2 regions of the Serratia sp. AR11 genome follow, and region 1 is predicted to be linked to the other one. Evidence: predicted binding sites of a transcription regulator. Region 1 holds the regulator's gene; the other holds the start of a gene.
What was found. The regulator sigma-54, encoded in region 1, starts transcription at its own class of promoters, with help from an activator protein. The targets are predictions, from matches to a motif close to GTTGGCACANNTTTCGCTNT.

Region 1 (3,413 bases):
ATCCGGTGACCTTCTATCAGATGCAAGACAGCGGCAAGCCGGTGAAAGGCCACGCGCAGAAGGTCCGTTACGATGTGGCGTCGCAGTTGGTGACCCTGACCGGGAATGCCTATCTGGAACAGCTCGACAGCAACGTAAAAGGCGATCGCATCACCTATCTGGTGCAACAGCAGCAAATGCAGGCGTTTAGCGACAAAGGCAAACGCGTGACTACGGTTCTGGTACCGTCGCAGTTGCAAGACAAAAACGGGCAAAAGAAGAGTAACTAATCACTTATGGCTACACTCATCGCAGAAAACCTGGCGAAAGCCTACAAGGGCCGCAAAGTTGTTGAAGACGTCAGCCTGAAAGTGAAATCCGGCGAGATCGTCGGCCTGCTGGGGCCAAACGGCGCCGGCAAGACCACCACCTTCTACATGGTGGTGGGTATCGTTCAGCGTGATGCCGGGCGTATCGTGATTGACGAAGAAGACATCAGCCTGCTGCCGCTGCACGCCCGTGCGCGCCGTGGCATCGGTTATTTGCCGCAGGAAGCCTCCATCTTCCGCCGCCTCAGCGTGTATGACAACCTGATGGCCGTGCTGGAGATCCGTGAAGATCTCAGCAGCGAGCAGCGAGCAGACCGTGCGGTAGAGCTGATGGAAGAATTCCATATCTCCCACCTGCGCGACAACCTGGGCCAGGCGCTGTCCGGTGGTGAACGCCGCCGCGTCGAGATCGCCCGTGCGCTGGCGGCGAATCCGAAATTCATCCTGCTGGATGAACCGTTCGCCGGGGTTGACCCGATTTCCGTTATCGACATTAAAAAAATTATCGAGCACTTGCGTGACAGCGGCCTGGGCGTGCTGATCACCGACCATAACGTGCGCGAAACGCTGGACGTGTGTGAACGCGCCTATATCGTCAGCCAGGGCAAACTGATTGCCCACGGCACGCCGGATGCTATTCTGGCCGATGAGCAGGTGAAACGCGTTTATCTGGGCGAAGAATTCCGCCTCTGAGTGCCAGCGCGTCCTGATGGACGACTGTTAACGGAAGTAGACTGAAGATTATGAAGCAAGGTTTGCAACTCAGGTTTAGCCAACAACTGGCCATGACCCCCCAGCTCCAGCAGGCTATCCGCCTGCTGCAGTTGTCCACGCTTGAGCTCCAGCAGGAGATACAGCTGGCGTTAGAGAGCAACCCATTGCTTGAACAGAGCGACCTGCACGAAGAAGTCGACGCCAAAGAAACTGTCGAAACCGAAGGTTTGGATACCCGCGAGGCGTTGGAACAAAAGGACATGCCCGAAGAGCTGCCGCTCGACGCCACCTGGGACGAAATCTACACCGCCGGTACGCCGTCCGGTACCCGCACCGATTACAGTGACGATGAGCTACCGGTTTATCAGGGCGAGACCACCCAGACCCTGCAGGATTACCTGATGTGGCAAGTGGATCTGACACCGTTTTCCGACACCGATGCCGCTATTGCCACCTCAATCGTCGACGCCGTTGACGACACCGGCTATCTCACCGTGCCGCTGGAAGACATTCTGGAGAGTCTGGGTGACGATAATGTGACAATGGACGAAGTCGAAGCGGTATTGAAGCGCGTACAGCGTTTTGATCCGGTTGGCGTCGCCGCGCGCGACCTGCGCGATTGTCTGCTGGTTCAGCTTTCCCAGTACGCTAAAGACACGCCCTATCTGGCTGAGGCACGCCTGATCATCAGCGAGCATCTGGACCTGCTGGCTAACCACGACTTTCGCAGCCTGATGCGAACAACGCGCTCAAAAGAAGATACACTGAAAGAAGCGATGTTGCTGATCCAGTCATTGGATCCCCGTCCGGGTCAGTCGATCAACACCGGCGAATCCGAGTATGTGATCCCGGACGTGCTGGTGCGCAAAGTGCAGGATGTCTGGACGGTCGAGCTCAATAGCGACAGCATTCCACGCTTGAAGATCAACCAGCAGTACGCCGCGATGGGCAATAGCGCACGTAACGACAGTGACGGGCAGTACATCCGCAGCAATTTGCAGGAAGCGAAATGGCTGATCAAAAGTCTGGAAAGCCGAAACGACACTCTGCTGAAAGTTTCGCGCTGCATCGTCGAGCAGCAACAGGCGTTCTTTGAACAGGGCACAGAATTTATGAAGCCCATGGTGCTGGCAGATATTGCCCAGGCCGTGGAGATGCATGAATCGACAATTTCACGCGTGACCACGCAGAAGTTTTTGCACAGTCCGCGCGGCATTTTCGAATTGAAATATTTCTTCTCCAGCCATGTGAATACCGACAGCGGGGGCGAAGCCTCCTCTACGGCGATCCGGGCAGTGGTCAAGAAAATGATCGCGGCGGAAAACCCCGCCAAACCGCTCAGCGACAGCAAGCTGGCCACCCTGCTCTCCGACCAGGGGATCATCGTGGCACGGCGTACCGTCGCCAAGTACCGAGAGTCTTTGTCCATCCCGCCGTCCAACCAACGTAAACAGTTGGTTTGACCTCTATTGAGAAGGAAGACATTATGCAGCTCAACATTACCGGACACCACATCGAAATCACCGAACCTTTGCGCGAGTTCGTGAACACCAAGTTCGCCAAACTCGAACAGTATTTTGATCGCATAAATCAGGTGTATGTCGTACTTAGTGTGGAAAAAGTGCAGCAGATTGCGGAAGCGACGGTGCACGTGAATGGAGGCGAGTTGCACGCCACCTCGGAAGACGAGAACATGTATGCTGCAATTGATAGCCTGATCGACAAACTGGCGCGTCAATTGAACAAACATAAAGACAAACTGAAACAACACTGACATTCTGGGCCGTTTCCGTCAGCGGGTACGGCTCAAACGTAGCCTCGGCCATCGGCGCGTTACCTGTATGGGTATCGCGCCGATAAGCCATCAAGGGTTAAACAAGGCGAAAAATCACCTCACAAGCCTCCTGCTTGCTGGTGTGGTTTTAAGTGAAGATGAGATGAACAACGAAACAATGCAATTAAGCTCGGTGTTAAACATCGAGTGCACCAGAAGCTCCGTCCATTGCACCAGCAAGAAACGGGCTTTGGAAATTATCAGCGAACTGGCCGCAAAACAGCTCAACCTGTCATCACAGGTAGTGTTTGACGCGGTTCTCACCCGCGAGCGCATGGGCAGTACCGGTATCGGCAATGGTATCGCTATTCCCCACGGCAAACTGGAAGAGGACACACTGCGGGCCGTTGGCGTGTTTATCCGTCTCGACCAACCTATCGCCTTTGACGCCATTGATAACCAGCCGGTCGATCTGCTGTTTGCCTTACTGGTACCTGCCGACCAATGTAAAACCCATTTGCATACTCTGTCGCTGGTCGCCAAACGCCTGGCCGACAAAACCGTATGCCGCCGCCTGCGTGCGGCGCAAAGTGACGAAGAGCTTTACCAAATCATCA
Region 2 (3,413 bases), 2.1 Mb from region 1:
GCTATGGGATTGCGGCACCCAGGCATGTAACGGCATCAGCCCGGCAAAAATGCCAAACCCGGCCAATGCCAGCAGGAATACGCCGTTACGTAACGCGTCCGGCAGTGGCGTAGCGCGGATCACGCTGAACTGCAGGCTGTGGCTATGGCAATAGATCAGCGCGAAGGCCGCAACCAACAGCAGGGTGCCTGAGCGCATCAGCAAGAACTGGCTATGTCCGGCACGCAGGCTTTTAGCGCTTGGGGCATGGACAATCAGGAAATAGCCGCACAGTGCCGCCAATTCCAGCAACAACAGCAAGGCCAGGGCATTATCGGCCATCACCGCAGCGCTTAAGGCCGCCAGCATCAGGTTGCTTAAGCCAGCCAATCGGCCGCGAGCACGCGGGTTCAGCCTGGATAAGCTACCGGCGTGATACAGCGCGGCAAAGACCCCGCACAGAGCCATCACCAGCAGTAACAGGGCGTTAAGGCCACTGATTTCCACCGCGTAAGGCAGCCACGGTAAATGGGCGCTGTGCAGTGGCGCAAACAGCATTTGCACCGCGGCCAGCAGGGTAGCGACGGCACAGATTAAGGTGACGCCGCTCAGCAAAGTGCTGACACGCGACCAGGGGGCCAGTAGCCAGCCCAACAGGGCGCAGAGCAAATACCCGACCAGGGCCGAAGTCAGCAGTAACAACGGGTCGGGCAACAGGGCATATATCATCAATTTGGCTCCTTGTGGGATCCAGGGACGGCCGCAAACGGCAACTCGGCGCTGAGCGCCTGCATCGCATTGCGCCTTTTCTGTTCGCTGGCGTTGCGCACGTCTCGGTCGGTCACCAGCCGGATCGCCTGGGTCGGACAGGTGCGGATACAGGCGGGTCCTTCGGGGCTGAAGTCACAGAGATCGCACTTCACCGCCACGGCACGGACACCGGGCACACAATCGAGGAAGGGGCTGATTGGGCGTGGTGCTTGGGGCGCAGGCAATGCCAGCGAGGTGTTGCAGTCCGCAGGGATCGCCAGTGGGGTGCTGCCGCCGAAACCTATGGCACCGAACGGGCAGGCAATGCCGCACAGCTTGCAACTGATGCACAGGCTTTCGTTCAGTACGATGGCGTCATCCTGATGGCGAATAGCATTGACCGGACATACCTGCGCGCAGGGGGCATCTTCACACTGGTGGCACATCGCCGGCGCAGAGTCGCGAGCGTTGCGAATCACCTGCAGGCGGGGTAATGACTGCAATCCATATTGCCGATGTTCCGCAGAACAACTGGCCATACAGGTATTGCAGCCAATACACAATTTAGGGTCCGCAATAATAAAGCGGTTCATGCACACTCCTTGCTTCGTCATTTATGACGAAATCGTCAGTAAAAAATGACGCCTCGACAGTTTTCTGTCGGTGATTAACGCCTGCGATCAGACGGGTAAGGTTATTTTTTTCAGAGCGTCTTGAATGGCGTGACCATCATGCAAGGAATCAAACAGGCATTGATAAATAACGGCGATCTTATCCAGGTAATGTTCAAATACCGCCTGCATGTCGCGGTTGTTTATTACTTCGTCGATATTGCCGTTTTCATCCAGCGTGGCATGGGCGAAAGGGGCAAAGTTTTCCGGCTCATGGGCCGTGGCCAGATTAATCCGGTAGCAAATATCCCGGCTGTAAAACCCTTCGCTCAACTGGATGCTGACCGTAAAGTGGTTAAACAGCACAAAGCGCAGATCGTTTTCCTGCCCGTAGGTAAACTGATGATTAATCTTCTTTTTGGTGGTGGTGACCGCTTTGACCAGAGTGCTGTGGTAGGTCTGCCATTGTGCCATCAGACGATTGCTTTTGTTGGCGATGTAATCGGCCTGACTGGTTACTTCACTGATTGTACTCATGGTCCTCACTCAAAATTGATAGTCGTTGTCGAAATAGCTCCGGGTCAGCGAGTTAAAGCATAAAGCGTGCCAAATTCCGGTAAATTACATTATTTCCTTTTAATTCAACCATCAGAGTGAAATTAATCCGTCAATCCGTTAGGGAATAACTGATTTAATGACTGACGATGACAGTCGGTTCGACAAATATGTCATTGGCGGCTTGGCATCATATTTGCAACGTGAAGGGAATAACGCGTTTATCGCCATTAACGGAGGCCGGATGCACGAAATAACCTTATGCCAACATGCGATGGAAATAATGCAGCAACAGGCTCGCCAAAATAATGCGCAAAGGATCACCGCGGTATGGTTCGAGATTGGCGCATTTTCCTGTGTTGAAGCGGAGTCGCTGCGGTTTTGTTTTGACATGGTGTGCCGCGACACGCTGGCCGAAGGCTGCGAACTGCATCTGGCGGAACAGAAAGCGCTGTGTTGGTGCCATGACTGCCAGAGCGATGTCGAGCTGCTGATACCGCAGGTGCTGGTCTGTCCGCACTGTACCGGACGAAATCTGCGGGTACAGGCCGATGACGGCTTGCAAATAAAACGCCTGGAAATTGAATAACAGAGGGGAATGAATATGTGCAGTACCTGCGGTTGTGCCCAGGGTGAATTAACCATTGAAGGGGATGTGAAGGTGCCATTCCGTCCGCAACGCAATGTGCAGGGCGATCTGCATTACGGATTGGGGCTGGCAGGCACCCATGCACCGGGTATCAGCCAGCGCCGGATGCTGGAAATTGAAACCCGGGTGCTGGATAAGAACGATCGTCTGGCGGAGGGTAATCGCCAGTATTTTGCCGACCAACATATTCTGGCGCTGAATCTGGTTTCCAGCCCCGGCTCTGGCAAAACCACGCTGCTGACAGAAACGCTGCTGCGGCTGCGGGGTCAGCACCCGTGCGCGGTGGTGGAAGGCGATCAGCAAACCACCAATGACGCGGAACGTATCCGCGCCACCGGGGTGCCGGCGATCCAGGTCAATACCGGTAAAGGCTGCCATCTGGATGCGCAAATGGTTCACGAGGCCGCCCGGCGTCTGGAACTCAAACCCCACAGCCTGTTGTTTATCGAGAACGTCGGCAATCTGGTTTGCCCGGCCAGCTTTGATCTCGGGGAGCGCCACAAGGTAGCGGTGCTGTCGGTTACCGAAGGGGAAGACAAGCCGCTTAAGTACCCACATATGTTTGCCGCCGCACGGGTGATGCTGCTGAACAAAATCGATCTGTTGCCGTATTTGAACTTCGACCTGGCAGCCTGTATCGACAATGCCCGCAAGGTGAACCCGACGATTGAGGTGATTACCCTTTCGGCGACCAGCGGTGAAGGCATGGATCAGTGGCTGGCCTGGCTGGAGACACAGTTATGTGCATAGGCGTTCCAGGGCAGATCGTGGCGCTGGATGAAAAGCAGCCTCAGCATGCCTGGGCCGAAGTCTGTGGCGTGCAGCGCGAAGTGAATATTGCACTGGTGCGTCAGGAGGGTGAGCCCAGG

Region 2: a site for sigma-54 is predicted at 1,932-1,951, ahead of hycA (formate hydrogenlyase regulator HycA). Genes of this name have one in related genera too.

Annotation. Positions count from the first base shown of each region.
Region 1 covers NZ_CM150739.1:4,879,205-4,882,617, forward strand. Annotated here, with positions in the region: gene lptA (lipopolysaccharide ABC transporter substrate-binding protein LptA) at 1-269, shown strand, start outside; gene lptB (LPS export ABC transporter ATP-binding protein) at 276-1,001, shown strand; gene rpoN (RNA polymerase factor sigma-54) at 1,052-2,485, shown strand; gene hpf (ribosome hibernation promoting factor) at 2,509-2,796, shown strand; gene ptsN (PTS IIA-like nitrogen regulatory protein PtsN) at 2,960-3,413, shown strand, end outside.
Region 2 covers NZ_CM150739.1:2,755,699-2,759,111, forward strand. Annotated here, with positions in the region: gene ACSOSI_RS13055 (proton-conducting transporter transmembrane domain-containing protein) at 1-708, opposite strand, end outside; gene ACSOSI_RS13060 (4Fe-4S dicluster domain-containing protein) at 708-1,322, opposite strand; gene hycA (formate hydrogenlyase regulator HycA) at 1,410-1,877, opposite strand; gene hypA (hydrogenase maturation nickel metallochaperone HypA) at 2,140-2,484, shown strand; gene hypB (hydrogenase nickel incorporation protein HypB) at 2,500-3,294, shown strand; gene ACSOSI_RS13080 (HypC/HybG/HupF family hydrogenase formation chaperone) at 3,285-3,413, shown strand, end outside.